3 regions of the Oceanobacillus sp. FSL W8-0428 genome follow, and region 2 is predicted to be linked to each of the others. Evidence: predicted binding sites of a transcription regulator. Region 2 holds the regulator's gene; each other region holds the start of a gene.

Region 1 (10,874 bases), 150 kb from region 2:
TAACGATGGACTGATCTGTTGCAGTTAATCTGCCAACTGTCTCCCCCTTTCCTGAGAATGGATTTTGGACGCCGACTACCCAGGGATCACCTGATGTTTGATTTCCCATCACATAGATGTTCCCTCCTAAATCAATGACGGCTGTTGTAACACCTTCCTCATCTAACAGCTCCATTACTTCATCAGCGATATATCCTTTAGCAATGGCTCCTAAATCTAATCGCATTCCTGACTCCTTCAGCATAACTGTTTGCTCCGTTTCATCCAGTTCTATTTTTTCATAATCAATCAGCGGCAGTATATCATCGATTTCATCCTGTGACGGTTTTCGGGCACCCTCCATGCCAATATTCCAAAGACTGGTTAACGGGCCGACAGCAATATCAAAAGAACCCTCAGCCATTTCACTGTAATCCTTGCCTTGATTAATAACCTCCCACACATCCTCCGACACATGAACAGGTTCTATTCCTGCCTGTTCATTAATTTCAGCAACCTCTGAACCATTTTCATTTGCTGTCATTTGCTGCTCCAGCTCTTCCATTCGATCAAAGACCTTATCTAATGCCGATTCTTTATCCTCGTCATAAATCTTAATCGTTACAACTGTTCCTAATAAGAATTCTGTTTCGCTATATGGATTATTGATTAATGGTGATTCATCATCTGCTGGATCGGCGCTTGTAGAACAGCCTGCGGTGAATAGTATCATCAGTATCATCAGGATATAAATTTGTCTTTTCATTCCCATGCCTCCCTTAATTCTTTTAAATTACAATTAATATAATAAATATCGTTTAATATGTGAAAATAATCACATTAATTTCCTTTGTTTTAAATGTGAATTGTTTCACAATTTTATATGTCAATTGTATAATTTATATTGTATCATGTCTATAAAAAATACAAATAAATCTTTTAATATCAACGATTTTGTCATTAATATGACACAGCTTAATATTTTAAAATATATTTTTAATTTGTGAACTATTTATCAAATGTATGGACATTATTTCTTTATATGTTAGAATAAAATTGTTCAGTTGTTCACAAAGTTAACATTATAGATTACAGAGGAGTGAATACAATGGCGGAGAAGAATATTGTCATTATTGGTGCTGGCTACGCTGGTGTGCATGCAGCTAAAAAGCTTGCAAAAAAATACAAACGTGACGATTCTGTTTCTATTACTCTTATAGATCGGCATTCCTACCATACGATGATGACAGAATTACACGAAGTAGCTGCACACCGTGTAGAGCCTTCTGCTATTCAGTTTGATTTACGGAAATTATTCAATCGTACGAAAGTGAAGCTTATCACAGACAATGTCACTAATGTCGATCATGCGGCACAGACTGTTACAACAGAGCATGATGAGTTTGCTTATGACTACCTGATTCTGGGGATGGGCGGTGAAGCAAACGACTTTGGCACACCTGGTGTAAAAGAGCATGGTTTTACCCTTTGGTCCTGGGAGGATGCTGTCCGAATCCGGCAGCATTTAGAAGATGTTGTCAGACGGGCAGCATTAGAACATGATCCTGTAAAGCGCCGTGCAATGCTTACCTTCACAGTATGTGGTTCCGGTTTTACCGGCATTGAAATGATAGGAGAGCTCATCGAGTGGAAGCATCGTTTAGCAAAGGAAAACAAGCTGGATGAAGAAGAAATCGGGCTGTATGTTGTTGAAGCAGCCTCATCTATCCTAAATATGCTGGACCGGAAAAGTGCGGATAAAGCAGAGAAATATTTAAATAAAAAAGGCGTTACATTGCTTAAAAACTCTCCAATTGTGGAGGTAAAAGAAGATGCCGTCGTATTTAAATCAGGTGAAGCACTTTCCACCCATACCCTGATTTGGACAGCCGGAGTCAAAGCAAATTCCGATACAGAAGATTACGGTATCCCGACCGCCAGAGCAGGACGTCTCAAAGTAAACGAATATATGGAAGCAGAAAATTTAGAGAACGTTTATGTTATTGGCGACTTGGCTTATTTTGAAGAAGAGGAAGGTAAACCAACTCCACAGATTGTAGAAGCTGCCGAACAGACAGGTGTCACAGCAGCTAAATCTATTATTGCAGAAATAGATAACGGCCAAAAAGAAGCCTTTGAAGGAAAATATCATGGTACGATGGTTTCCATTGGCGCCAGATATGGCGTAGCTAATTTGATGGGACTCCGCTTAAGCGGCTGGCTGGCAAATCTGATGAAGCACTTGGTTAATCTGTATTATTTTTTCGGAATAAGAAGCGGCTATTATATGTTTCATTATATTATGCATGAATTTTTCCAGACAAAAGATAAACGCAATATTTTCAGAGATACGATTACCAGATATGGCAATGTTTTATGGAGCTTACCATTGCGGTTGTTTGTCGGGGGTTTTTGGCTCGAGGAGGCAGCCTCTAAAATTTGGGGTGAATCGGTCTGGAGCGAAGTCACTTCAGGATCTGCCGGTATCTCAAGGCTATTTCAAGGAATCGGAGAAGACTCCTGGCTGACAGGAAATAGTGTGAACATGCCATTTGAATGGCTGCAAACAACGACCAGCAGTGCCAGTGAAGCGGTTGATGGCGGTGCTGAGTGGGCTACACCACTTTTGAGTAAAATGCCGGGTATTTTTGAATGGTTTATGCAGATTATGCTGCCGACACCGGAAGTAGCTATCTTTATGCAGAAGGTCATGACCTTTATCGAATTATTTATTGGGCTCGCTATTGTATTTGGTTTATTCACGTGGCTTGCAAGTGCTGCAAGTGCCGGATTCCTGGTGATGTTTACTTTATCCGCGATGCTGGGCTGGGATCAAATCTGGGCTCTTCCTGCTTCCATTGCCTTAATGAATGGATCTGGACGTTCCATTGGTTTAGATTACTGGGTTGTTCCATGGCTGCAAAGAAAATCAGGACTGCTTTGGTATGGTAAAGAACGTGCTATTTATAAAGATCGAGAATAAAACCCGGTATTTCTTTCTTTAGAAAACAAACAGGGAAACTATCCGCAAACTCCGGCCGGTTTCCTTGAACAATTTCTTTAATGTGATGAAAACCAGATTATATATTTTATAGATTACAATGAAGGCTTACAGGTTAAGTCGTCAGGGGGTGAATGGGAATGAAGGATATCTATCATATGCTGAAACCGTGGGATGTTATCTTAACTGTCCTGTTGGTGCTTCTATCTTTTCTTCCTATTGCCATCTTTGTTTCTCAGCAGTCTCAGTACGCTGAAGAGGATTCAGTAAATGTTGCGGTGATTACAGTAGATAATGAAGTCGTAGAAGAAATTCAACTGACAGATAATATGGAAACAAGAGAAATAGAAATTGCGATATCCGATTATGATAATAATATTATTGAAGTAGACAATGAGCGCATCCATATAAAAAGCGCCACCTGTCCCGATCAGATATGTGTCCGCACAGGGTATATCTCAAGACCGGGTCAGACAATCGTCTGCCTGCCGCATAAGCTCGTGGTAGAAATTCAATCTGACAGCGGCGGGACAGAGGATATCATTATCAGTTCTTAACCCTGTTTGTGAGAATTTATGAATGCTTTGTGTAGAGATGGGAAGGGTCTGCGATGACAAATAATCAGCGTCTTGTATATATTGCGTTATTAGCTGCTCAGGCGGTCATTATAAGTTTAATAGAAAGAGCTATCCCCTCTCCCTTCGCCATCGCTCCAGGGGCAAAGCTCGGTTTAGCTAATATTATTACGTGTATGGCATTGTATACATTGCCTGTTAAAGACGCATCCAAGGTTGTCATGATACGGATTATCCTTGCTACGCTCTTGGGTGGTACGATTTCCTCCTTTATGTATAGTGCCGCTGGAGCTGCTTTAAGCTTTATTGGAATGTGCAGCGTGAAAAAGCTCGGTCCATCCCGCATCAGCTTAATTGGCGTCAGTGTCGCCGGGGCCATCCTGCATAATATCGGACAATTAACAATCGCCAGCTGGGTTGCTCAAACCTGGAACGTTCTGCTCTACCTTCCTGTTTTATCTTTTTTCGGTATTCTATCAGGTATTGCTATGGGAATGGTTGCTAATTATTTATTAAATCACGTAGAACAGCTTCACTATTATCGAAGTCTGCAGGAAATGAAATACACACAGCTCAATCAAGTATCCTAGTGCGAAACAAATTCCCTATGTTCGTTAAATGGAGGTTATAACTATGGCTATCCCCGTTCACCCGATGTGGGGGCCTTATCCCCGCTTACAATCTGATTTACAATCGGTTCTACAGGTGATTGAATCTCACCTGCAAATCCATGATAAGCGTATCGAAGCCACGATTAAAGAATTAGTCTATTCTGGCGGAAAATTATTGCGTCCGGCCTATACGCTTTTATGCGCTCAGATTGGCGATATATCAAATCAGGATAAAGAAAGATCCATAGCTGTTGCTGCAGCACTGGAAACATTGCATATGGCAACGCTGATTCATGATGATGTCATTGATGAAGCAGACTTCCGCCACGGGAACCCCACTATTCATACACAGCAAGGCAATCAATTTGCCATCTATTCCGGTGATTATTTATTCTGTGTCTGCTTTACCATTTTGTCCAAATATGCCCGTACATTAGCACATCTTGAATTTAATGCGCGCAGTATGGAAAAAATTTTAACAGGTGAACTGGATCAGCTCCATGCACGTTATCAAATAGGTACCAGTATCAAAGACTATTTAGCCCGTATTTCTGGTAAAACCGCACAGCTGTTTGCCGTCAGCTGCTATTCAGGTGCCATTACCAGCCAGGCAACACGAAGACAGACGATGCTTGCCTGGAGTATGGGACACTATATCGGCATGGCATTCCAAATTATTGATGATGTGTTAGATTTTAAAGGGGATTTTAACACTGTGAGAAAACCAACCCTGGCAGATATTCGTCAGGGCATCTATACGCTTCCGCTGATTTATGCCTTACGTGAGCGGCCGGAAAAATTGTCTCCTTATCTAAATAAAAAAGCGGATTTGACAGATGATGAATTAATGGAGGTCCTTGCTATTGTTGAACAGACGAAAGGGATAGAGAAATCCAAGCGGCTTGCCCGAAAGTATATAGACAAAGCATTAAAATCCCTGAGCAAACTGCCGGACGGGGAGTATAAGGAGACTTTGTATGAATTGACTACCATGCTGCTGGATCGAAAAATGTAAATATATCATCTGAAGAATCCATTTTGTATCAAAAAATGGATTCTTCTTTTTATTAAATACTATCTACTGCCCATTATTATTCTAAATACTTCTCTCGCCTGTGTTATCTTTCTCTATTCAAGGGAGACTAAGCTTGGCCATTCTCCCTCCGTCCACTGTATAGACCTGCCCAGTGATAAACGCTGCCTCATCGGCGCAAGAAAGGCGACAAGTGCTGCTACTTCTTCAGGAGAACCTGTACGGGCAACAGGGTGAATACGTGCAATGTCGTTTCGGAATGCCTCTGCATCAGATGTGTTTTCAATAAAGTTAAGGTTTAGCTCCGTATCAATCCAGCCTGGAGCCACCGCATTACAGCGAATTCCCTCATGACCATGATCTACAGCTACCGCCCGCGTCAGCCCATGAAGTCCAGCTTTAGAAGCATCGTAAGCCGCATGTCCAGGATTAGAAGCTAAGCCTTCCACTGAACCGGTGTTTACGATACTGCCTTTTGTTTTACGCAGATAGGGGAGCGCTGCTTTGATCAGAAGAAAGGGAGTAGTCAGATTCACATTGAGATTACGTTCCCAATCCTCAAGGCTCATTTCTTCAACCGCAATCTCTTGCATCATGCCTGCATTGTTGACCAGTACATCCAGCCTTCCAGCACGGGTAATGACCTCCTCAATGACCTGAGTTGGTGTTTGTGGATTGGAGAAGTCAGCCTCTATCCAATCAAATTCCTCGCCCTTCCTGCGCTGTGCAGTGATAACAGTCGCTCCTTCATCATGCAGCCGACGGGCAATGGCATGACCAATCCCAGAGCGCCCCCCGCAACTTTGTTTTCAAAACGCTTCATTTGTTTTGTCATTATCCTATTCTTCCTTATTACTGCGTATAGTTGCCGAGCCCTAGATCTAATACCGATTCAAAGGCAAAGTTATTATATATGGATTTATTTTAGTGTAACATGTTCTTTTAGACTGTTTCGCATTAATTTCTCCACGACATTTTTTGACTCACGTATCGTTTCAGTGTATGAAATACGAATTATTTTTGAAAAAAATATTTCTGTCATATAATATATGGAGAGAAAAATAAATGGATTGATGTTTATCCATAAGGGGGCTCAGTATGAAAAAGATACATGAATTAACTAACATAAAAATGACTGAAGAATTTTTGAATAATCATGCGTTAAGTTTCCTTTTTGTATCCAGACCGGATTGCAGTGTATGTCATGCTATATTACCAAAGGTAAGAGAGCTGCTGGATAACTATCCTCTTATCCACCTCGGTCATATTGATGCTTCCGAGGTAGAAGAAGTAGCAGAAAAGTTCCTGATCTTCACTGTTCCCATCATGCTTTTGATGATAGAAGGCAAAGAATATATACGTGAGGACCGTTTCGTACGTTTTGATCAATTAGAAGAGAAGCTGGATCAAATATATGGAATGTATACGGAGTAAATTATACTTTCAAGTTGGACGGGAAAATCACAAGATGCTATTTATATATTTATCAATTGATCCTTCCCGATTCTTCTCCAGAATTTAAAGAAAGACTCTCTTTTCTTTCCCAGCTGTGCATAGCTCTCGATAATTCTCTCTACAATTTCGTATAATTCTTCCGGCTCGAGATTCTCTTTCAAAAGCATCCCCACTTCTGCATCAAATCCCTTGCCTTTTCCGCCTACATATAAATTGTATTGATCCTTGAATTTCATCACGCCTATATCACTGATCATTGGTTCTCCACAGCCGATCGGGCAGCCCGTATAAGCCATCTTTAATGTAAAAGGAACTTGTTTGCCGGCAAACCGTTTATTAAGCTCTTTCGCTACAGGCATCCCTTCCCGTTCTTCCCCTTTACAGAAATTACAGGTTCTCAGGCTCTTAACATAACTTCCGACTGGATAACAAGCTAATCCTACACTTTCAAATTCCTTTATAATCTCTTCTTTTTTGTTTTCTGCAATTTTAATATAAAGCTGTTGAAAAGTGGTTAATTCCAGCTCCTCCTTTTCATCCATATATTTGGAAATGGTCAGCAGCTGCTTGGCATTTAGTTTTGATCCAAATCCAATACCTCCATTGACAGCTATTTTTATCTTTTTATCATCATTTTCCATTTGCAGTCCCCCTGCCTCTACTTTTATCATCTTTTATACGATACGCCTGTAAGGTATTTATAATGATAAAAAATAATTAGATCCCATAAAGAAATAAAATATTCTTCCAATCTCTTTATGGAATCTGTATATTTTTATCAGCTGACTTCTAACAGCTTTTTAATTTCTTGTTTATTTTGCTCAAATCCAGTCATACTCTTCACTTTTTTCCTTAAACCCAGCATAGAAGATCGAGAAAAAACGATGCCGGGAACGATTCTGTTTCCTGTTATCTTTTTTAATTCTTTCTCTTTTTCAGGCTGCTTTGCTAAGTCGTATTGTTTATGCGGGATTTGATGTTCTTCCAAGAAATTTTTCAAGTTCTGGCAATCTGAGCAAGTCGGTCTCGTATAGATTTCCAAATGATATTCAGTCATCTGTTAACTTACCTCCTCCAGATATGATGCTATCTGTTATTTACTTACTTCAATAATAAATGAATAGATGTGCACCTTATCACCAAATTGAAATTCTGCCCAAATTTTATACATTCCCTGCTTCGGAAAATGAGCATGGAATGTTGTTGTGTCATCTGAATCCGGATGAACATGGATATATTGTTCTGCAGCTTCATCTACAATGACCACATGACCTAAAGCACCTAGATGCGGCTCAGGAGTTTCTCCGTGCATATTAAAATTTAAAGGAACTGCTTTACCTGCCTCTGCTTTGACATCCTCTAACGTAACAGTTTTTCCATCCATTTCTTTGGTCCAATCATCGTCAGGCTTTAAGGCGGCTTTACCTGTTTCATTCGTTCCGACCTGAACCGTATTTGGAGCTGCCTGATATGCTTTTTTCTTTGGCGTAATATCAACAAAAGCTTTGTACGTACCATCATTTAAATGGTGGTTAATCGTATAAAGTCCATCCTGCTCTTTTTCTGGATGCAAATGATAATAATGCTCAAATCGTTGGATACCATAATAAAATGCAATTCTTTTTCATGTGCCAAGGCCAGTTCCGGCGCTTTTCCAGTATTATCTTCTAAGGATATAGATATTTTTCCATCCTTATACGTTACCGTTGCTTTAACCTCTGACTCATCTGAATAATTATGGTGGTGGTGACTATGATCCATATTATCTTCCTCCTTTGATTTTCTTTCCTATCGTGAAACAGGAATCTTACAGCCATTTACACGACGATAAAACTTAATCTGCCGGTAATAACTCTTCCTCTGTTACCCATTTATGGTTTTGGACTTTTTCGCCAGTATCTGTTGTTTCAAAATTAACCATATAAACAGTCGTTTCATCTGCTGAATCGATTTCTGCATTAGCACCATCCATTCCTTCCATATGGTCTGCATTTAATACAACCTCCGTACCAGGTTCTAGTGATGCAGCATCTGCGTTTTCCAGCTCTTCATAGATAACCCACTTATGATTTTCGACTTCCTGCCCATCATCTGTCGTATAAGATACAGTGTAAACTGTCGTATCAAATGCACCGGAGATTTCTGCAACAGCACCGTCCATACCTGGCATATGGTCCGCGCTGATTATTGCTTCACTGCCGATTTCAAATGTCGGATCGACTGCTTCTTGAAGAACTGCAGGGATTTCTCCAGAGCTTGACATTTCTTCAGCTGAATGGTTCATCTCTTCATGTTCACCGGCATGTTCCTCATGACTCTGAGTTTCTTCATTAGAGTGTCCATCATGTTCCATCTTTCCACTTGCAAACGGATTTTGGCCAGAAACAACACTAAACACTACAAAAACAGCTGCTACATAAATAATCCCTAAGGAAACCCATTTCTTAATAGACATATTATTGTCCCCCTTTCAGCTTCAAGCGTTGTAATCGTAAAGCGTTTAATACAACCGATACAGAACTGAATGCCATAGCCGCTCCCGCAACCCATGGAGCGAGCAGTCCTATTGCTGCAACCGGAATGGAAGCTGAATTATAGAAGAAGGCAAAGAACAGGTTTTGTTTGATATTACGCATTGTTTTTGCACTAATTTCTACACTGTCTGCCACACTATTTAAGTCCCCGCGCATCAGTGTAATATCTGCAGCTTCAATGGCTACATCTGTTCCTGTACCAATTGCCATTCCAATATCTGCTACGGCTAATGCTGGTGCGTCATTAACACCGTCACCTACCATAGCGACTTTTTTACCTTCCAGTTGAAGATTTTTTATTTCATCTGCTTTTTGTTCCGGTACTACTTCTGCGATTACACGATCAATTCCGACCTGTTTCCCTATCGCATTGGCAGTCCGTTGATTATCCCCGGTCAGCATAATGACTTCCAGACCTTGCTCGTGCATTCTCTGAATAGCCGCTTTAGATGTCTCTTTTACTGTATCAGCAACTGTGATAACGCCCGCTAATTGATTTTCCAAACCGATTAACATCGCTGTTTTCCCATCTGATTCAAGCTTTGCCATGTTATCTTCTACAGAAGAAACATCAATATTCTCCCGTTTCATCAGTTTCCTTGTACCGACAAAAATCATTTTTCCATCTACAGAAGCTTGGATACCGTATCCTGGTATTGCTTCAAAAGAATCGGTTTCTCTAATCTGAACACCTTTTGCTTTTGCACCTTTTACAATTGCTTCTGCAAGCGGGTGTTCTGAATTATTTTCAGCAGTAGCCACTAAAGCAAGCACTTCTTCTTCTGAAAATCCTTTTTCTGGCAGAACATCTGTTAATTCAGGTTCCCCCTTGGTTACCGTTCCTGTTTTATCTAAAACAATCGTATTCAGGTTACGTGTATTTTCTAAATACTCTCCGCCTTTAAACAAGACTCCCAGCTCTGCTGCTCTTCCTGAACCAGCCATCACAGATGTCGGAGTAGCCAGACCAAGCGCACAAGGGCAGGCAATAACCAATACTGTAATCGCAGGGACTAAAGCAGAACGTAAGTCACCAGGTGCTACGAAGAAATACCATACAAGCCCGGTCACCAGTGCTATTCCTACAACAATGGGAACAAATACGCCAGATACACGGTCAGCAACGCGCTGAATATCAGCTTTACTTCCCTGTGCTTCCTCAACGACCTTTACAATTTGAGAAAGGGCCGTATCCTTACCAACCTTTGTAGCCTCAATGGTTAACAATCCATTCTTATTGATTGTGGAACCAATAGCTGCGTCGCCTGTTTTCTTATCAACAGGGATACTTTCCCCAGTAATCATCGATTCATCAACTGCGGACTCCCCTTTAACGATTTGGCCATCCACAGGAATTTTCTCACCAGGACGAACCATAACAGTATCGCCAACGATTACTTCTTCAATTGCAATTTCCTGTTCTTCCCCATTTCTTATCACACGGGCAGTTTTTGCCTGCATACCAAGCAATTTTTGTATTGCCTGACCTGTTCTTCCCTTAGCACGAACTTCAAATAGTTTTCCAAGCAGGATTAAAGTGATAATTACTGCAGCTGCTTCAAAATAAAGCTCTGGCATGCCAACCTGGCCTTGTATTTGCCACTCAATCCCTAAGAAAATACTATAAATGAAAGCAACCGATGTACCTAATGCGACAAGGACATCCATATTAGCGCTGCCGTTTTT
Region 2 (10,874 bases):
ATGGCACTTGGTTCAGGTCAATTGTTTGGAAAAGGAATGGGAAGCATTGAGGTGAATTATCCGGAAGCCCAGACCGACTTTATTTTCTCTGTTATAGGAGAAAGCTTTGGTTTTGTTGGCAGTGCCTTTGTTGTACTTCTTTATTTCATGTTTTTATATAAATTAGTAACACTTGGTTTAAATATTTATAAGCATTCGCCGTTTGGAGCATATTTTTGTTTTGGATTCTTAAGCTTAATGCTTGTCCATGTTTTTCAAAATATCGGTATGACAGTTGGAATTATGCCAATTACGGGTATTCCTTTACTCTTAATAAGCTATGGAGGAAGCTCGGTGATGTCAACGATGCTGGGTGTAGCAGTTATTTATAGAGTAGCCGTAGAAGAAACCATACAGAATGACTATTTATTTAAATAAAAATAATAAAGCAAAAGCGCATGAGAGATTTTTTAATCTTGATGCGCTTTTGCTTTATAATTAAAACTAACCGATAAATTGATGCTCTATAGTATCCTCATCATGCACGGTAACAATTACTGATTCAATTTTTCCGTTCTTCACAGACTGTATATTAAATAACAGATGTTTAAAGTGTATTTTGTTCTGATTTTCAGGCTGACTGGCAGTTAAATCAGATAAAAAGCTGTCTAATGTTTGATGTGGTGTATCTATGGGAAACTCTATACCGAGTGTACCTTCTAAATCAAATAAGCTGGTTGATCCATTAATCAGATAACGGCTGCCGGTAAGAGGCAGAATATCCTTTGATTCAGCCGCAATTGGCTTTTGATCCTCCAACAAGTCTTTTGTAATATCTCTGATAATATCTTCTAATGTAATTAATCCATGCGTTCCTCCAAATTCATCGAGAACGATGGCAATCGTATAATTTCTTTCCCTCATTTCCTTAAAAATATCATCAATTTCCTGGTTCATTCTGACATATACTGCAGGACGAATAATGTTTTTTAAGGAGAAGAAGGCAGGGGACACGCCTGTTTTTAGAACACGAAAGAAGTCTTTTACGTATAATATACCTGCAATTTGATCAATATCCTCTTCGTAAACCGGAATTCTTGTAAATTCTACCTCTTGAACGAGGGAAAATACTTCCTCCAGTGTTGCATCTATTTGCAGAACAGTTAAGTCGGTACGATGCGTTGCAATTTCTCCTACGTCTTTTCCACTGAATTCAATAATATTTTGAGCTTCACCTGGGCTTTTGTTCGAAGATGTCTGTAAATTTATTTCTGCTTTCCCGATGGAATTGCGGAATACCAGAGATAATCCTTTCCTGACAAGCTGAGGATGATTTTTAGTCAGCCACTTTGGTAATAAGAATCCCAAACTGACCCAAATTCCAAATAATAGCATGCTAAAACCAAGCACAATAATGAATTCATTTATTGCTTGAGAGAATGGCGAAACAGAATTGGAGAAATACCGGGCAATTGGAAGTGAAACAGCCACAGTAAGCCATACGCTGCTGAAGAGGCCGATAAAAATGACCGCAAAGGGAAGAAAACGAAGAATAGAATCGGAACGTACTTCTTCAGTGATTGGGGCAGATAACGTTGTTTCCTTAAATGCGTAGTACGTTAAGCTAACAAGAATAAAAAACAAAAAAGTAACGATGGGTATCGCCACGGGACAACAACCTCCATTTATCACATTAGATTATCTATCATAGGAAGAGTGATTACTGCTTTAAACCTGTACAGTATATAAAAAAAGCAGGCCATCATTATGCCTGCTCTATACAACAATCTGAAAATTATATCAATTGCTTAATTCTCTTCTAATACTGCCCATTCATTCATAAAGACATCCAGCTCTTCTTTTAAAGCTGATAATTTATCGGTTAATTCCATCGTCTTTTTATGATCATCAAATACATCTGGATTGGTCATTTCCAGTTCAATCGCAGCAATTTCTGCTTCCTTTTCTTCAATCAATGTTTCGAGTTCTTCAATTCGTCGTTTTCGTTTTCGTTCCTCGCGTTGGCGTTGTTTATCTTCCTGAAAGCTGAGCTTTTTTGCAGTGGAAGCAGGCTCTTCCTGATCCATCTGCTGTTCTTGTAATTTTAACAAACGCCGTTCTTCTTCTTCAGCCTTTTTTTCTAAATAATAATCATAGTCGCCAAGATATATTTTTACATTGCCAGCCTGCATTTCTGCAACTTGATCAGCGATTCGGTTAATAAAATAACGGTCATGAGAAACAAATACAATTGTTCCAGGAAAATCAATTAAAGCACTTTCCAATACTTCTTTACTATCAATATCTAAATGGTTTGTCGGCTCATCAAGTATCAGTAAATTTGCCTTTTGCATTTTTAATTTTGCCAGAGCCAGTCTTGATTTTTCACCGCCGCTCAGGGCTGATACAGGCTTTAATACATCCTCACCAGAGAACAGAAAATTTCCCAGGATAGTACGAATATCCTTTTCATTAATTAAGGGATAATCATCCCAAAGCTCCTGAAGAACCGTTTTATTAGAATTTAAATTTGCCTGTTCCTGATCATAGTAGCCTACTTGAACGTTTGTACCTAATTGTATCTCACCATGATTAGGCTGATGCTTACCTACAATATTTTTTAATAACGTTGTTTTGCCGACACCATTTGGACCGACCAATGCAATTCGGTCGCCGCGGTTGGCATGAAGTGAAATATTTTGAAAAATCGGCTGGTCTGTATCTGGATATTGAAAAGCTAAATCCTTTATTTTTAGTACATCATTTCCGCTTAAACGGTTAATCTGGAAGGAAATAGATGCAGAGGATTCATCACCCGAAGGGCGGTCGAGGCGCTCTATCTTTTCAAGTTTTTTTCGTCTGCTTTGTGCACGCTTGGTTGTTGAAGCGCGTGCCAGATTACGCTGGATAAAATCCTCCATGCGCTTGATCTCTGTCTGCTGCTTCTCGAATTCTTTCTTCTCCTGTTCATAATCCAGGGCTTTCTGAGTCAAATAATTACTATAGGTCCCATGGAACTTTTTGGAATGGTGTCTGGAAATTTCATAAACAATAGATACGGTTTTATCCAAGAAATAACGGTCATGCGATACAATAACGATGGCACCCGGATAATTTACTAAATAGCCTTCTAACCATGTGAGTGTGTCAATATCCAAATGGTTTGTCGGTTCATCCAGAATAAGAAGCTGCGGCTTTTGCAGGAGAAGCTTCCCGAGTGCTAGTCTTGTTTTCTGTCCACCGCTTAAATCCGTAATCAATGTGTCATAATCATAATCTCCAAAGGATAGTCCATTTAATACGGACTTGATTTCTGCTTGATAAACATATCCGCCGCTCAATTGATAATCATTTTGAAGCTTGTCATATCTTTCAAGCAGCTGTTGGTAAGCTGATTGATCGATTGCAGAAGGATCTGCCATCTGTGATTCCAGTTCACGTAATTTTTTCTCCATTGCCAAAAGCGGAGTAAATACATCCAGCATTTCCTTCCAAATTGTTTTTCCAGACTCTAAAGTCATATGCTGCGAGAGGTAACCGAATGTTAAATCTTTTGGTTTGAAAATCTCTCCTTCATCATAAGAGGTTTCGCCCGCCATGATTTTTAGCAGGGTCGATTTTCCGGCTCCGTTTCGGCCGACTATTGCAATACGCTCATTATTTTTAATCTCAATTTTTATATTAGAAAGAATCTCTTCTGCTCCAAAGGATTTAGAGATTCCATTTAATTGCATTAAAATCATCATTGCCATCCTTTCTAACTCACAAAAAAGCTGTTCAAAAAGTAAATAAAATAATGAAAGGATACATGCAGTTACTATCCTTTCTTTTTGAACAATCCTGTACAAGGGAATAGGGTTCCATCTATAAGTGTAACGTATCCAAATGGAAGCTACAATAAAATTATAATAAAGTTCGCCAACTCGGCTCTATTTCTGTTAATATTAATAGTATAGAATGCGCTAGCGCATTATTTATTTTTTGAAATATAAGAGGATGTTCAAAAAGTCCAATAAAGATGACGCAGCGATAAGAGGATCTTCTACTAAGAACGCCCACGTCGTGTGGGCAACGCAGAAGCCATCGCAACACGTGAGAAGTGCGTTGACTAGCTTTTTCCATTGGGACTGGGACTGCGATTACTCGTCCCACGGAAAACATTTGCGGACAACACAGAAGTCATCACATCCTGTGAAAGTCCGTTCGGAAAAAGCTAGTCGCCTTGAACTTCTTGATCCTATTTATCGAACTTTTTGAACACGCACTACAAAGAAAACTTATATTTACAAATATTTGATTATGGTAAAATATTTGTTTTCTATACTTAGTAACCGAAGAGAGGCCGTTTCAATGGAACAAAATAAAATTCCACAGGCAACAGCAAAGCGTTTGCCTTTATACTATCGATTTCTCAATAATTTATATCAGCAGGGGAAGATGCGCGTATCTTCTAAAGAGTTAAGTGATGCTGTTAAAGTAGATTCTGCAACAATCCGCAGGGATTTTTCCTACTTTGGGGCTCTTGGGAAAAAGGGATATGGATATAATGTTGAGTATTTATTAGGTTTTTTTAAAAGTACACTGGATCAGCATGAGATAACCAACGTTGCTTTAATCGGTGTCGGAAATCTGGGTACTGCATTTTTACATTATAACTTTTTAAAAAATAATAATATTCGGATCACGATGGCATTTGATGCAGATAAATCAAAAGTAGGGACAGAAGTTGGCGGAGTTCCGGTTTATCATGTGGATGAATTAGAAGAGAAAATAAAGGGAATTGAGGTCGCCATTTTAACTATCCCGGCTGAAGAAGCAGATGCAACTGCAAAGAGACTTGTTGATCTAGGTATTAAAGGAATCCTGAACTTCACGCCGGCACGTATTACTGTTCCAAATCATATTCGTGTGCATCATATCGATTTAACAGTAGAATTACAATCGCTTGTATATTTTCTCAAGCATTATTCCTTAGAAAAGGAATAGGATAGTCTGGACATTGTTTATCCATAAAAAAACTAGCCCCTTAAAGGTCTTCTGAAATGAAAGAGACTGTTTAAGAGCTAGTTTTTTATTTTTTATTCTTTATTTTAAAATAAAATCGCAGCATCCGAAATCCGGCATAAAAATTTAATGCTGCAAATGCGGCCAATATAAGTGTAATAGTATCCCAGACGGTTGCCCCTTTGCTTAGGATACCTAAATAAACAAATAAAGCACCGAATAAAACATAAACAATTGCTTTAACTAAATAAGGTCGATGCATGTTACCCTCCAAAGAATAAAATTGTTTGTTCAAGCTGTTGTTGAATTTTTTCCGGATCTAATGTAAGTTGAGCCACTACTACAAGAGTATTCATTCCTGCATGCACGATGATTGGTACAATAATACGCTTTGTCTGTACATAAAGGAATGCAAAAACAAATCCCATTGCTGTATACACTAGTATATGCAGAAAGTCTAAATGAATCACGGCAAAGATAAGAGATGAAATAAAGGCTGCAAAGAAAAAATTCATTTTTTTATACAAAGATCCAAAAATGATTTTCCGGAAAATAATTTCTTCCAATATAGGCGCAAAAATTGCTGGAAGAATAATGAATATAGGTGCAATACGAGCAAGATCCATAAGAACCTGTGTATTCTCTGAACCAGGATCTATTCCAAATACCTCTAATTCAATCGTAGCAGCCAGTCCTTGAGCAAGAAGTGCCATAATAATTCCTAGAACAGACCAGACAATGATAGCACCAGCGCCAGCAGCGTCGGGATGAGCCCGAACCTGCATATCTGGTCTTAACAGCCATAGAACAATCACAAGGCCGGCAGCAAAACTAAAAACAGCCCAATAAATATTAGCAAGCACCGGGTCTGCATGGAATACCAATACCAGTAATGGTACTGCAAGATAAACAGAAATTTGCATAATGATATATGTAAGCATGACATATATATATCTTCGAGTCATAAAAACGCTCCTTTAATCTAAAATTAAAAACAGCTGTAAAAAAGCATTGGGAAAAGGAACTGCCCATCTTGTCCCGTAAAGCAGAAAACATCATAAGTGATTTTGCTGGACGGGTAATGATACCACTGATCTAAAGACGTGCAAGTTCATCATAACGTATATTCTAACACAACTGTCACTGAAAATTATAATCAGAAGTACATGAAATCATGCATCAAACGATGAAAAAAATCAATTTTGCATATTTGTATTACAAAATTACTCCCAACGTTTTACGATGAGATGAGTAATCACTGCCTAAAAAAGTATTTTATCATAGTAAAAGTTTTAAAGTATGAAGTATAAAGAAAACAACGTATTCTCAAAAATGAATATAAGTTTTTCTAAAAATTCAACATCATGATGCTTGCATTTTTTACAAGAATTAATTATTATATTAATTGGAGTTAGCACTCACTCGACAAGAGTGCTAATAAAAATAAAATGATTTGGAATTAAGGAGGCAATTCTACATGATTAAACCATTAGGAGATCGTGTTGTTATCAAACTTGTTGAACAAGAAGAAACAACTGCAAGCGGAATCGTACTTCCAGACTCTGCAAAGGAAAAACCGCAAGAAGGTGAAGTAGTTGCAGTAGGATCTGGACGTGTGGAAAATGGAGAAAAAGTTGCTTTAGAAGTTTCTGAAGGAGACCGCATTATTTTCTCTAAATTTGCTGGTACTGAAGTAAAATATGAAGGTACTGAATACTTAATTCTTCGTGAAAATGATATTTTAGCTATTGTAGGCTAGACAAATATACGATGAATCTTTAAAAGGAAATTCAAAAAGTCCAATAAAAATGACACATCGAATTTCTTCGTTAGCTTGCTTTTCCGGTGCTCACGTATTAAAAGCATACGCTGCGCTACTCAAAGCTGCGCTGCCTTGAACTTCTCGGTCATTTTCATCGAACTTTTTGAACATGTATTTTAATGAAACCTTGAATCAATTTGAAGGAGGAATTTTTAATGGCTAAAGATATTAAATTTAGTGAAGACGCTCGCCGTGCAATGCTGCGTGGTGTTGATACATTAGCAGACGCAGTAAAAGTAACATTAGGACCAAAAGGCCGCAACGTGGTTTTGGATAAAAAATTCGGTTCACCGCTAATTACAAATGACGGTGTAACAATCGCAAAAGAAATTGAATTAGAAGATGCATTTGAAAACATGGGTGCCCAGCTTGTATCTGAAGTAGCATCTAAAACAAATGATGTTGCTGGTGATGGTACAACAACTGCAACAGTACTTGCTCAAGCAATGATCCGTGAAGGACTGAAAAACGTAACTTCTGGTGCTAATCCAGTTGGAATCCGCCGCGGTATTGAAAAAGCAGTAGCGTTAGCTGTAGAAGAATTAAAAAATATTTCTCAGCCAATTGAAAGCAAAGAAGCTATTTCTCAAATTGCAGCTGTATCTTCAGGCGATAATGAAGTAGGACAATTAATTGCTGAAGCGATGGAACGTGTAGGTAATGACGGTGTTATCACTATTGAAGAATCAAAAGGCTTCAACACAGAGCTTGAAGTAGTGGAAGGTATGCAATTTGATCGTGGATACTCTTCTCCTTATATGGTTACTGACCAGGATAAAATGGAAGCAGTATTAGAAGATCCATATATCTTAATTACTGATAAGAAAATTGGAAATATCCAGGAAGTATTACCAGTATTAGAACAAGTTGTTCAACAGGGTAAGCCGCTTCTTATGATTGCAGAAGATGTAGAAGGCGAAGCACTTGCTACATTAGTAGTAAACAAATTACGCGGTACATTCAACGCTGTAGCTGTTAAGGCTCCAGGATTCGGTGACCGTCGTAAAGCAATGCTTGAAGATATCGCTGTTCTTACAGGGGCAGAGGTAATTACAGAAGATCTTGGTTTGGATCTTAAATCAGCAACAATTGAACAATTAGGTCGTGCTTCAAAAGTTGTTGTAACGAAAGAAGATACTACAATTGTTGAAGGTTCTGGCGATCCAGAAGCAATTTCCGGCCGTGTTGCACAAATTCGTGCACAAGCTGAAGAAACAACTTCTGATTTCGATAAAGAAAAATTACAGGAGCGCCTTGCTAAATTATCTGGCGGTGTAGCAGTAATCAAAGTTGGTGCGGCTACAGAAACAGAATTAAAAGAACGTAAACTTCGTATTGAAGATGCGCTTAACTCTACCCGCGCAGGTGTAGAAGAAGGTATGGTACCAGGAGGCGGTACAGCACTTGTAAATATCCACGGTAAAGTAAGTGACCTTAACCTTGAAGGCGATGAAGCAACTGGCGCAAGCATCGTATTACGTGCTTTAGAAGAGCCTGTTCGTCAAATCGTTCATAATGCTGGATTAGAAGGTTCTATTATTGTAGAGCGTCTAAAAGGTGAAAAAGTCGGTATTGGTTACAATGCAGCTACGGATGAGTGGGTAAACATGGTTGAAGCTGGTATTGTTGACCCAACAAAAGTAACTCGTTCTGCACTTCAAAATGCAGCATCTGTAGCAGCTATGTTCCTGACTACTGAGGCTGTTGTAGCAGATAAGCCTGAAGAAGGCGGAGCACCTGCAATGCCTGATATGGGCGGCATGGGTGGAATGGGCGGAATGATGTAAGTCATTCTTAAACCCTTGATATATAAGGTGTTCACATCCTTTTTATGAAGCCTAAAGGCAAAAAGGTAACAAAAAAGTAACATTTTATTTCAAAAAAATATCTGAAAGGGCGTTTTCGTATAAAGTTTTCACTTTTGCGGAAGCGCCTTTTTTTATTTTCTTTGTAACATGTGTATATATTTATGATGTAGGTAATTAAACTTTATCTAGTAAGTGTAGCTATTGTGTATTGTCTATTTTAAGAAAAAAGCAGCGTCTGCCTATTTTTGCAGATGCTACTCTTTTTACCAGGTTTTGTCCCAGTCTCTATTAAAAAATATAATGCTTATTTGTTTAAATCTATTTCAACATCTATATCTTCACCAATAGTTTCGAAATTTTCATCACTTGTCCCACTGAAGATTAAGCGTACTGATTCAACATCTTCGGCTTTGGAATTCTCAAGTACATAATAGGAAGAGCCTGATTTATTAACATTACCGAAAAACTCACCATCAATATGATCACTCATAAGAAAATCTGGTTCTAATTGTTCTCCTGTGGAAGTTGTTAAAATAGCTTGTGAAGCATAAAAATCTACGTTATCATCAGATGTATTTTCCACTTCCATATCAACTTGTATATATTCCAATTGATCTGTTTCAAAAGCATCTACATAATCTTCATTTACAGCCATAGAAACTCCATTAACTTTATTAATAGTCAACTCAATTGGCCCAGATTCAAATGTACCAATATTATCTGTTTTGCTGACTAATGTTGATTCTCCACCTTCATTTGTTACAACGTCTCCAACTTCAGATTCAGTATTTTCATCATTTTCTTCTGTTGCTGATTCTTCGTTTTCCTCACTATTGCTTTCTTCTTCTGCACTTGCTTCAGCTGTACCTTCATCTTCCGTAGAAGTTCCAGCTGAAGAATCTTTGCTGTCATCACTACAAGCTGCTAAGAATAACATCATACCTACTAATAAAAATAATAATTTCTTCAAAAAATCGACCCCTTATAATTTTATATCTATATCAAAGCCAAACTACTTGCTGGCTATTAAACTCTTCTTCATTTTTATGAGAAGGCTATAAGTCTAGTAATTGCTTCTACATAAAGAATTTAAAGTGCACTTACCAATATTACCAGTTTCCATACCTGCAGAAACGTGATGAATTATAATAGTATCTAACGTTTAAACTCTCCTCGTTCTAATTAATAAATTATAAATCACACGATTACATAGCATGATAATTAACATCTATATAACAGAAAATATTTCTAATTACTAATAAGATAATATCATGAACGTACGTTCCCTTGTGATTACATATACCTAATTCGATTGTAAAAATTTTTGAGGTGATTTACCTCAACTTTTACTAATAGACATATTTCATTTGTTATTCGACAATTACCTTCCATATATTATCTATTTTACACTATTTATCAAATAAATACTATTGGATCAAATAAATAAAAATTATTAACTTTAGACTGTCTATGATTATTAGTTTGTTAAAAAATGTTCAGAGAGTCAGTGATTAAATGGGTTGTTCCTAACTCTTAAATAGCAGAGGTAAGAATTTAAATAAAATTTACTTAAAGTGGGGGCATATCCTGTATCCTTCAAAAATACATAATGATAACCGAATAGTTTACTCAATTAATACTATCCATATTTTGCAAGTGCTAAGAGGCTCTCCTGAAAATATAAGTGTACAATTATATCTGGCATGCCTGCTAATCAAAATACAATTTTAACAAGAAAAGGAAAGCACAATCTATGTAATCTATTCCAACATAAGTTGTGCCTAAACGTTGTTGTGACAATGTTGTAAGCGTTTTATAATTATAGTGAGAGGTGAGAGTAACATGTTAGATCAGCGCTCAATTCGACTAGTTGAAGAAATAATGAACCATGAACAGATTACGAAGCTGGAGCTGATGCAGCAGTTAAAATTATCCGATCGACAGCTGATGTATGACTTTGAGAAGGTGAATGGAATATTGGAAGGTTTTAATATTCCAAAGTTAGAAATCAGTCATCGATACTTTCGGATTTCGGCAGAAGCGAAAGAGGTTTTAAGGAAAAAATTACATTCTGACAGGAGCATAGGACAATATAACTTTTCAGAGGATAATCGAATTTATATGATTTATCTTTACGTTTATATCAAGAAAGAGCCTGTATCTAATTTTCACTTACAATCTCTGTTTAAAGTAAGTAAAAACACCGCTCTAAGTGATGTACGAAGGTTAAAAAAGAGTTGTCAGAATAAGGGTCTAATCTT
Region 3 (10,874 bases), 1.6 Mb from region 2:
CATTTTCTTCCGGGACCCATACTGTATCAGGAGACTCGTCCAGGGCATCTACAACAGGTGTATTACTGTTTGTTGAGACATGCTGATGTTTTACAGTACTGTTATAAATAATACCTCTGCTTTGTTCTAACAGGTTATCTACTTCTGCAATAATTTTTTCTGTTTCTATATTATCTGGAGAGATGGTAATGACGTTGGTGAAAAGTTTTTTAAAATCAGCTTCTAGATCTGTTATTGCTGAAGAATCTCCCATGTTGATACCAAATACTTTTGAGTCTTCTATAGAATAAGTGCTTCTTATTTCATCAACAACCGTTTTAAGATCATCTTTGCTAATGGAGGTACTGATATTGATAAGTACAGCTTTTTTCTCCGTCTGAATAGAAGAGTCCGCTAACGCATTTAAAACTTGCTGTTGGTTATTGCTGGAAATAATTATTAGTGGAACGAGTTCTTCATCAACAGTGTCCGGAAGGGATAAAAGGTAAGAAATATCATCAATCTTTTGTTCATCAAATGCAGGGGCATCTTGTAAATTCACTGTAGAAATTTCTGAATCACTGTCAATGGTTTCGTCATTTTGGTTATTTGTAATTAGTACCACAATGAGGGCAACGAGTATAACTAACACCGGCATAATAATTTTATAATTCGAAATATTTTTCATGTAAATGCTCCTTTTAAAAAAGACATAAGTAAAGTGAATAGACTTTCTGATTAGTAACTTATTTTCCTGTATATATTGGAATGAATGTGTATTTGTATCAATCTCCTTCTATATTTTTATTTATAAATTTTAGAGAATCATTTTGTAATCGCTTTCCAATAATGTATACCAAAAATGATAAATTGTATACAATTTGTTGTCAATGGCTAATTATCATGCTAGAATAATTTTTAAGTGATTTGCGAAGATCATGTTCTTTAAAGAATATTTTTCATGGGGCAGGACTTTAAAGTAATAAAAATATGACATTATGTTGTGACCATATCACTGCCGTAATGAAACTGGAGAGGGGGTACAGATGATAAAAATATTTAATTGACAAAAAGAAATCGCTTACTAAAAAAATCCTTAACATTAGAAAGCTGGATGAGAAGTATTTCTTGCTATCTGGTAAGGAGCAAAAGGAACCAGGGTAAAAATGAGGAACAGGAATACAATGATAAAAATTTAGTTTTTGAAACAATGGGCAGATTGATTTCAAAAAGAAAGAACATATTTTAATGAAAGCGTTTCAAATGCAGTTATAATAAAGTAATTTTGTTCAGTTGTGACAAGGATGGAGAAGTACATGGGCAAACCATAAAGGGGAAGATAAATTATGTTAACAGGTAATGGATTAATTATTGGTTTTGTTGTTGCTTTAATTATTCTTTTTGTACTTATTATACGTTTTAAATGGGATGCTTTTATTGCATTATTAGTGGTGGCAATTGGTATTGGGATTGTCTCTGCTATTCCGGCAAATGAAGTACCCGCGGTGATTGCTGAAGGCTTTGGTAATACACTGGCCGGTGTGGGAATTCTGATTGGTTTAGGAATTATATTTGGACAATTTTTAGCTGCTTCAGGTGCAATAGAAAAGATTGCAAGTTCAATGTTGAAGACGTTTGGAGTGAAAAATTCACCATATGCTATAGCTGCTACATCGACAACAGTTGCTATTCCAGTATTTTTTGATGCCGCTTTTATCATCTTACATAAGTTGATTTATAGTTTGTCGTTGCGTACGAAAATTTCTTTAGCAACATTTGTAGCTATTCTTGCGATTGGATTGATTGTTTCACATAGCTTAATCATCCCTACGCCAGGACCGTTAGTAGTAGCGGACCAGATGGGTGTGGATATTGGTGTTTTCTTCATATATGGATTACTCGTAGCTATTCCTGCCACATTAGTTGGAGGAGTGATTTATGGGAAAATAATTGGGAAACGTATTCCTAATGGTAACCGTTTAGAAGATGTGAAAGAGGAATTACAAACAGTTGAGCAAGCGGAAAGAGGTCCCAATCGCAAAGAAATGCCAACATGGCTGGCCTACGCTATGCTTGCTTTACCAATTGTATTAATTCTATCAAATACAGTCGTTAATAATGTTATTTTGCAAGACTCTTCCGAAACAATACTTGGTAAAATTTTTGCAGTTGTTGGAGATAAAAATAGTGCATTGCTTATCAGTGTAATTGTTGCAATGTTCGTATTAAAGCCATATATTAAAGAAAAAACAGAAGTGGTCATGAAAGAAGCATTTGAATCTTCAGGGATGGTATTGTTAATTACTGGTGCTGGCGGAGCTTTTGGACAAGTTGTTCAGCAAACTGGTCTAGGAGATTTACTTGTAAATTTGATGACAGGGTTTAATATGCCAGCGTTGATTTTAGGCTTTGTTTTTGCGCAAATTTTAAGGGCTTCTTTAGGAAGTGCAACAGTAGCTCTAGTTACAACTTCTACGATTTTAGGGCCACTAGCCGCAGACTTAGGTGCATCTCCAGTTCTATTAGGACTTGCAATAGCGGCAGGTGGTATTGGACTATCCTTGCCAAATGATTCTGGGTTCTGGGTGGTAAATAAATTCGGGCGATTATCTGTAACGGAAACGATTCGTATATGGAGTTTAGGAGGATTTGCAGCTGGCGTGACAGCACTGGTAATGGTACACCTATTGAACGCTATTTCTGGTTTCTTGCCAGGTCTTTAATAATAAGAAATAAGAGGGGTTGTTCAATACCCCTTACATATTTAATCTATACGAAGAAAAGGTGGAGAAAAAATGAAACAAAGTGTTGGATTTATTGGATTAGGAATTATGGGAATGCCAATGACAAAGAATTTATTAAAAGCTGGCTTCAGAGTGACTGCTTTTGATTTGAATCCAGAGGCTGTGAAAGCAGTTGCGGCAGAAGGGGCAATACCTGCAGCAACTGGAAAAGAAGTAGCTGAAAATAGTGATGTAGTTATTACCATGCTTCCAAAAGGAGATCATGTCCGAGCAGCTATTTTTGGTCTGAATGGTGTTATCGAAGGTGCTAATGAAGATACTGTTATCGTGGATATGAGCTCTGTATTACCAACAGAGTCCAAGCAATTAGCTCTTGATGCAAAAGAACAAGGCGTGGCCTTCTTAGATGCTCCGGTAAGTGGCGGAGAGACAGGAGCAGTTGATGGAACACTTGCTATTATGGTCGGAGGAAATTCGGCAAATTTTGAAAATGTAAAATCTGTTCTAAAAGCAATGGGGAATAATGTGGTCTTAGTTGGTGATTCGGGTTGCGGATCCACAGCAAAATTAGCTAACCAGATTATTGTTAATTTAAATATTGCTGCTGTATCAGAGGCGGTTACACTTGCTACAAAAGCGGGGATTGATATAGAGAAAATGTATCAGGCGATTCGGGGCGGCTTGGCTGGAAGTGCGGTATTAGATGCAAAAGTTCCGATGATGCTGGATCGTAATTTTACAGCTGGCGGCCGCGTAGATATTAATATGAAGGATATTACCAATGTAATGAATACAGCACATGATTTGCATGTACCGCTTCCTTTATCCAGTCAGCTATTAGAAATCTTCCATTCATTAGCAAGTGACGGAAAAGAAACATTAGACCACGCAAGTATTGTGCAGCATTATGAAAAATTAGCAAATGTGACTGTGAAAAGAGAAGAGGTGGAGTAATATGGCAGAAATGCTAAATGCGAAAGAGATTTTGAGAAGCATCAAAGCAGTTGATAGACAGCAAACGCTATCCGCTCTGCAAGCAGAATTAGCAGATTCTCCGTATAAAATTGTTGTCCTTGATGATGATCCCACAGGAATTCAGACGGTGCATGGTGTATCAGTATATACAAATTGGGATAAAGCCTCGATTGAAGCAGGTTTTGCAGAAAAAGAAAGCATGTTTTTTATTTTAACAAATTCACGCGGATTTACCGAACAGGAAACGATTCGCTGTCATATAGACATTGCTGAACGTGTGCAGGCAGTATCTGAGGAAAAAAACATTCCATATATCTTAATTAGCCGTTCAGATTCTACGATGCGCGGGCATTACCCGCTGGAAACAGAGATTCTGAAAGAAACTATCGAAGAAAAGGGAGCGGCTTCCTTTGATGGAGAGGTTATTATCCCGTTTTTTAAAGAGGGCGGAAGATTCACCATAAATAATATCCATTATGTTCAGGATGGTGATGTCCTGGTTCCTGCCGGGGATACAGAATTTGCGAAGGATAGAACATTTGGATTTACTGCTTCTGATCTTGGTGAATGGGTGGAGGAAAAAACGAATGGCCGATATACAAAAGAAAATACCATTTATATCTCTTTAGAGGATTTACGTGATCAAAAAGTAGATAAAATTAAAGAACAGCTGCTGCTGGCTAAGGATTTTCAAAAAATCGTAGTGAACGCAGTCGGCTATGAGGATGTAGAGGTTTTTGCTACGGCATTAATCAAAGCTATTCGTGCCGGGAAGTATTTTATTTGCCGCAGCGCCGCTTCTTTAACGAAAGTACTTGGAGATATCAGTGATAAACCTTTATTAACCAGAGAAGAAATGCTTATTTCTAAAAGCAGGGAAAATGGTGGATTGATTGCAGTCGGCTCTCATGTGAAAAAAACAACAGAACAATTACAGCATCTGCTGGATAGCGGGCTGGTGCAGGGAATTGAATTTGATGTACATCTTGTTCAGGATGAAGAGAAGTTTAAAAAAGAAACAGAACGGGTTCGTTTAGCTTGTGAAGAAGCGATTAAAAATGGTCAATCCGTTGTTTATTATACGCGCAGAGAACGTCTGGATCTTGGAGAAAATAAGAAAGAGGAAGAATTAAAGCAATCTGTAAAAATTTCAGATGCGGTAACGAGTATTGTGAAGGATTTGGCAGTACAGCCAAGTTATGTCGTTGCTAAGGGAGGGATTACTTCCAGCAGTATCGGAACAGAAGGCTTGTCTGTAAAACGTGCAGAAGTAGCAGGACAGGTGAAACCAGGTATTCCTGTTTGGAAGACTGGACCGGAGAGCAAATTTCCAAATGCTGCTTATATTATTTTCCCGGGAAATGTCGGAGAGCCGGAAACGTTAAAAGACGTTGTGGCAGTGCTGGAAGATAAAGAGTAGGTGAAAAAAGTAATAGGAAGCAGAATGATCTGCTTCCTATTACCTTTTAATATTTATCTAAAATTTATAGATGCTTGATTGCAGGCTCATAAATGTCCTTTAAAGTCTGTACACTATGCATGAATTTCTTCTGTTCATCCTCGTTCATTGGTACTTCAATGATTTCTTGAACTCCTTTACGGCTGATGATAGTTGGGACACCAATACATACATCCTTCACACCATATTGCCCTTGTAAATAGCTGCTTGTAGTTAACACAGTATGCTCGTTCTTTAAAATAGCTTCTGTAATCCGTACGAGGCTCATGGCAATGCCATAAAAAGTAGCTCCTTTTTTCTCAATGATATGATAAGCTGCGTCACGCACTTCCACAAAAATTTGATCAAGATCCTCAGCTTTGTGGTTTTCATGCGTTTCAAGATAAGTATGAAGCGGCACAGGACCAATCGTTGCTCTGCTCCATAACGGCAGCTCTGTATCTCCATGTTCACCAATGATGTATGCATGGACAGCTTTAGGTGAAATTTTAAAATACTCTCCCAGTTTATAACGGAGCCGTGCTGTATCTAATGTTGTGCCGCTTCCAATAACACGATGTGCAGGAAGACCGCTAAACTCAATTACTGCCTGTGTTAGAACATCCACAGGATTCGTTGCAATTAAGAAAATTCCATCAAAGCCTGAAGCCATGACGTCATCCACAATTTTTTTAAAGATTTTCATGTTTTTTTCAACGAGATCTAAGCGTGTTTCACCTGGTTTCTGGTTTGCTCCTGCACAGAGACAGACGATATCCGCATCTTTACAGTCTTCGTAGTCCCCTTGCCAGATATTTGTAAGAGAAGGCGCAAAAGTCTTGCCATGGTTTAAATCCCATACATCTCCAAGTGCTTTATCTGCATTTAAGTCAATAATTGCTATCTCTTCCGTTACCCCTTGGTTCATTAAAGCAAATGCGTAACTGATTCCAACTGCCCCTGATCCGATTAAAACAACTCTATCTACTTTTTGATATTTTGTTTCCATCATTCTGCCCACCCCTTGGTTTTATAATTAATACTCCACTCTTATATTGTGAATCATTTCACAATATAAGTCAATAGTATTTTAATAAGTTTTCTCTTAGGCTCAGAATACTTGAAGGAAGTGGAAAAGTAAATAGGATATCCTATTTACTTTTAACTGGAAATGTGTATAGTATTTCTAAACAAAATCAAAGCTGATAAAAATTATAAAAAAAAGCGATGAAGAGAAGAGCAAATATAAGAAAAGCATTACAGAGAACTCCAGAAGCTGAGAAGGAGCGTGCGAAATTATATTGAACCAAGCCTCGAAGCTGCACATAGGATTGTCAGATGTTGATGTGCCGGTTCTCCCGTTATCGGGAGAAGCAATGATTGATTCTGTTGCTTATAGAGGTTTTTGCAGAGATGCAGAAACATAATGAGGTGGCACCACGATCTTCTGTGATATAAGAAGTCCCGTCCTCAAAGTTTAAATAACTTTTAGGACGCGGGCTTTTTTATGGAAGAAAATTGGGGAGGGTGGAAAAACACCTCATTACTTTTAACGGGGATAGGCGTATCTAAGGAGCCTGGATATACCTGATTGCATTAAATTTAATTATTTTAGAAATGACAGGATCCCCGCTTGCGGTTTCTATACTGTATATTCTAATGCCATTAGCTGCAATGTTCACTAACTTTTGGGCAGGTTCATTTATTGATCATTTGAATCAAAAGCATCTGATGATTGGACTGGACTTATTCCGGACAGGACTTATTTTTGTTCTTCCTTTTTTGGATTCATTACTGGTAATCTATATTATTGTGTTTGGAATAAATGTTGCAAGTGCCATGTTCGAGCCGACGTCTGTTGTCTATATGACTAAGTTAGTCCCAAAAGGAAATCGCCAGCGATTTAATGCCTTACGTAATTTTATTAATTCCTGCGTTTTTATATTGGGGCCATCTATTGCTGGAGCATTATTTATGGTTGGGAGTCCTGCGCTTGCTATATTTACGAATGCAGGAGCATTGTGTATTTCTGCCATAATTATTCTTTTTCTGCCTAATCTGCATGAGCAATCTCAAATAAATGGCAGGATTAATATGCAGTCTGTTATTCAGGATTGGAAGAAGATTCTAAAGTATGGAGCTGACCATAAATATATTATCTTGATTTATATTTGTTTGGTGGAGTGACTGTTTTTATGACAGGGCTTGATTCGATGGAGGCTGCTTTTGCAGTAGAGGTTCTGCTTCTGGATGAAAGCGCCTATGGATTTTTAGTCAGTATTGCAGGAGCAGGAATTGTAGCTGGTTCCTTGATTAATGCGTTGTTTGCTAAGCTTTTAAAAATTAATATACTGATGGGATTCGGGGTTATATTTACGCCCATTGGTTATTTAATTTTTGCCTTCTCCACAAATTTTATGGCAGCTGCAACAGGATTCTATCTGCTGACATTTGCACTTTCTTTTGCCAACACAGGCTTTCTGACCTTTTATCAAAATAATATACCAGTGGAGATTATGGGGCGTTTCTTTACTGTTTTTGGATTGGTGGAAGCAGCTTTCATTGTTTTATTTACTTTGGCGATCGGAATAGCAGCTGAATTGATTGAAATTAGATTGGGGGCTCTTTCTTATTTTTAGGGTTGGGAATTGGTTTTAATTTTTTGATACAAAAGAAGTATCAAAGAAAGGGTTATCAAGCTAATTAAAACTATTAAAAATTGAATCATTTAAATGAAGATAGAGGGAAAGGTTATGTTAATTCCCTCTATCAGATGATTAAGCTACTATTTGTTTATAATCTTGAACCTTATTTTACAATTTCCTGTTTCAAAAATGCAAGGACTGAATCAGGCAATGGAATCCCTTCTTTCCCTCTTTTTTTGGCATTGAGCATCTCCAGCTCACCAGGAATATAAACTTTGTCTATATTTGGACCAGGGGTAGTTTCTCTTAATTCCTGAATCATTTGATCAAGTCGAGATGTAAATGTATCAATGGAAACAAATTTTGCTGGATCGATTGCCATAAAAAAGTGTCCTAGTTCTCGATTTTTATCATATTCTCCATACATTTTAGAGACATGCGGGCCAAAAGCTGCTCCAGTCAGCATAGCAGAGAATATTTCAACTACCATTGCTAATCCATATCCTTTTGGACCGCCAAAAGGTGATAATGCAACTACTTTATTCGGATCGTGTGTAGCTTCACCATTTTCGTCCACTCCCCAACCGTGGGGAATACTTTCTTTTTTTTCTTTTGCATTTAAAATTTTACCTAAGGCAACGGTGCTTGTAGCGAAATCTAATATGACAGGTTCTTCCTTATTTGCTGGAAAGCCAAAAGCGATTGGATTAGTACCGAAGAAGGGTTCTGATCCGCCGAAAGGAACTACAATTTTATCTGTGTGAGTCATCGCTATACCAATTAAATTATTTTGAGCAGCTTGTTCAACGAAGTAAGAAAGTGCGCCACAGTGACTGCTATTTTTGACCGCTACAGCTCCGGCTCCTGCTCCTTCCGCTTGTTTAATTGCTATATCCATTGCTGATTTAGAGATGTAATGTCCAAATCCATTATCCCCATCTAAAACACTAGTTGAGGCGGAGGTCTCGGTTACTCGTGGTTGAGCAGCAGGATTAATACCTCCCGATTGAATTCGTTTAATATAATGTTCTACCCTTAGAACACCGTGAGAATCGACACCTCTTAAATTTGCGTGCACCAGAACATCAGCAATTGCTTCGGCAGCCTCTTCTGTTACACCATACTTTAAAAATATTTTCTTTGTTATATCTTGGAGCTCCTTTTTTGGAATCATAGAAATTTCTCCTTTCCCTTGAAAACGTTTAAATTTATACTAGCATACTTGTATGGTAGTGTGGTAGAATAAATTTCAGAAAGGAGATAAGAAGATGTTAAATCGAACTAAATTTAAACATTCAACGAGAGATTTTGTTTATGATTCATTGAGAGAATCTATTATGGATTTGGAGTTGCCTCCTGGTGCGGCTATTTCTGAGAAAGAAATTTCTGAAGAGCTGGAGGTTAGCCGGACCCCTGTCAGAGAAGCTTTTCTAAGATTAAAAGAAGATGAACTTTTAACGGTGCTTCCGCAAAGAGGATCATTTGTGGCATTAATTGATTTAGATCATGTGGAAGAAGCGCGTTTTTTACGAGAGCAGGCGGAAGCAGGAATTATTCGTTTAGCATGTGAACAGTTTTCTGATGAATGTCTGAATAAATTAGAAATGAATGTAATAGAACAGAAAAAAGCAAGAGATGATGATGATGAAAATACCTTATATATATTAGATAAAGAATTTCATAGGCTGCTTGCAGAGGGAGCAGACAAGCGACGTGTATGGAAAACAATTCAAAAAATGGACACGCATTCTATGCGGCTTCGTAAATTGAGTATCGAGTTAAAATTGAACTGGAAGAAGTTAGTTGAACAGCATGAGGCAATGGTTGAGGCTATAAAGGAAAAGAATCAAAAAAAAGCGGAGGATTTGATTCGGGCGCACCTGGCATTGCTTATATATGATCAAAAGGCACTAAAGGATAGGTATCCTGACTATTTTAATTAAATAAAATGTTATAAAGGGGTTAAACATCATGTTAAAGAGAATGTTTGTATTCAGCTTGCTGACTCTCCTTATTCTAAGCGGGTGCTCTTCAGCAAAGGAGAGTTCCGCAAAGGAAGATGATGTTACACATTGGAAGATGACACATATCTCTGATGCAAGTCATCTCTGGCATCGTACAGCTGTTGAATTTGCTAATCGGGTAGAAGAAAAAACAAATGGAAAAGTAGTAATTGAGATTTTTCCCAACAGTCAGTTGGGCAGTGAGGTAGATAATATTAACTCCATTCGTTTTGGAGCAACGGATCTAACAATTACAGGTGAGACATTAGAAGTATGGACTCCTAATGCTGTAATGTTAGCGGTTCCATATGCGTTTGAAAGTGAGGAGCATATGCGTAATGTGATTGAGGGGGAGATTGGAGAGAGAATCGAACAGGATATTGAGAGAGATGTTGGATTAACACCGTTATTTTATATGGAGCGCGCTCCGAGAAATTTAACATCTAATTATCCAATTTCAACACCTGAGGATTTAAGAGGATTTAGTATGCGTGTGCCCAATGTGCCATTATTTTTAGATTCCTGGTCATCGGCAGGAGCTCAACCTCAAGTAATCAGTTTAAATGAAGTATTTACCGGCTTACAGCAAGGTGTCATTGATGGTCAGGAGAATCCGAATGATCTTATTGAAAGTAATGGGTTCTATGAAGTACAAAACTATTTGAATTTAACAGAACATGTACGTTCCTGGATTTATGTAGTGGTAGGTACAGAACAATTGGAAGCGCTGCCTGAAGAACAGCAGGAGGCGGTAAAAGAAGCTGCAACAGAAGCAGAGCAATATGCACAAGGTCTATTGGAAGAAGAAACAGAAGCGGTTCTCCAAAGATTGCTGGATAATGGAATGGAAATTAATGAAGACGTGGATCAAGACGCTTTTCGTGAAGCAATGCTGCCTGCGTTAGAAGAGTATTTTGATGAGGAGCAGTTAGAATTGTATCTTGAGATTTTAGATGCAGCGGAAGAAAGCGGTGATGAAGAATGAATATAATGAAAAAAGTTGATAAGACTCTTGGAATAGTGACAATGCTGTTATTTACTGCTCTGTTGCTAGTAGTTATTATTCAGATTTTAAGTCGCTATTTCCCAT

What was found. Region 2 encodes Rex, which represses fermentation and respiration genes when NADH is low (regulators of the CRP and FNR family bind a similar motif). Its sites were predicted from a motif close to TTGTGAAATATTTCACAA; they were not measured.
Region 1: MKY30_RS13060 (FAD:protein FMN transferase) is a predicted target of Rex. The motif match lies at 839-856, and genes of this name have one in related genera.
Region 3: MKY30_RS04410 (L-lactate dehydrogenase) is a predicted target of Rex. The motif match lies at 6,192-6,209, and genes of this name have one in related genera.

The regions. Positions count from the first base shown of each region.
Region 1 is NZ_JBBORB010000001.1:2,740,237-2,751,110, reverse strand. Features, by position in the region: gene MKY30_RS13060 (FAD:protein FMN transferase) at 1-745, opposite strand, end outside; gene MKY30_RS13055 (FAD-dependent oxidoreductase) at 1,088-2,962, shown strand; gene MKY30_RS13050 (NusG domain II-containing protein) at 3,121-3,537, shown strand; gene MKY30_RS13045 (Gx transporter family protein) at 3,591-4,145, shown strand; gene MKY30_RS13040 (polyprenyl synthetase family protein) at 4,195-5,181, shown strand; gene MKY30_RS13035 (SDR family NAD(P)-dependent oxidoreductase) at 5,295-5,957, opposite strand; gene MKY30_RS13030 (hypothetical protein) at 5,891-6,034, opposite strand; gene MKY30_RS13025 (thioredoxin family protein) at 6,298-6,633, shown strand; gene MKY30_RS13020 (nitrite reductase) at 6,675-7,295, opposite strand; gene MKY30_RS13015 (glutaredoxin family protein) at 7,433-7,711, opposite strand; gene MKY30_RS13010 (hypothetical protein) at 7,748-8,227, opposite strand; gene MKY30_RS13005 (hypothetical protein) at 8,176-8,415, opposite strand; gene MKY30_RS13000 (YdhK family protein) at 8,489-9,103, opposite strand; gene MKY30_RS12995 (heavy metal translocating P-type ATPase) at 9,111-10,874, opposite strand, start outside.
Region 2 is NZ_JBBORB010000001.1:2,586,928-2,597,801, forward strand. Features, by position in the region: gene MKY30_RS12265 (FtsW/RodA/SpoVE family cell cycle protein) at 1-417, shown strand, start outside; gene MKY30_RS12270 (CBS domain-containing protein) at 484-1,647, opposite strand; gene MKY30_RS12275 (ABC-F family ATP-binding cassette domain-containing protein) at 1,788-3,722, opposite strand; gene MKY30_RS12280 (redox-sensing transcriptional repressor Rex) at 4,330-4,965, shown strand; gene MKY30_RS12285 (YdiK family protein) at 5,051-5,245, opposite strand; gene MKY30_RS12290 (CPBP family intramembrane glutamic endopeptidase) at 5,247-5,948, opposite strand; gene groES (co-chaperone GroES) at 6,461-6,742, shown strand; gene groL (chaperonin GroEL) at 6,961-8,592, shown strand; gene MKY30_RS12305 (hypothetical protein) at 8,918-9,583, opposite strand; gene MKY30_RS12310 (BglG family transcription antiterminator) at 10,456-10,874, shown strand, end outside.
Region 3 is NZ_JBBORB010000001.1:993,176-1,004,049, reverse strand. Features, by position in the region: gene MKY30_RS04430 (discoidin domain-containing protein) at 1-667, opposite strand, end outside; gene MKY30_RS04425 (GntP family permease) at 1,326-2,702, shown strand; gene garR (2-hydroxy-3-oxopropionate reductase) at 2,775-3,677, shown strand; gene MKY30_RS04415 (four-carbon acid sugar kinase family protein) at 3,688-5,118, shown strand; gene MKY30_RS04410 (L-lactate dehydrogenase) at 5,183-6,145, opposite strand; gene MKY30_RS24090 (hypothetical protein) at 6,438-6,563, shown strand; gene MKY30_RS04405 (MFS transporter) at 6,754-7,323, shown strand; gene MKY30_RS04400 (hypothetical protein) at 7,332-7,775, shown strand; gene allD (ureidoglycolate dehydrogenase) at 7,945-8,955, opposite strand; gene MKY30_RS04390 (GntR family transcriptional regulator) at 9,050-9,724, shown strand; gene MKY30_RS04385 (TRAP transporter substrate-binding protein) at 9,753-10,769, shown strand; gene MKY30_RS04380 (TRAP transporter small permease) at 10,775-10,874, shown strand, end outside.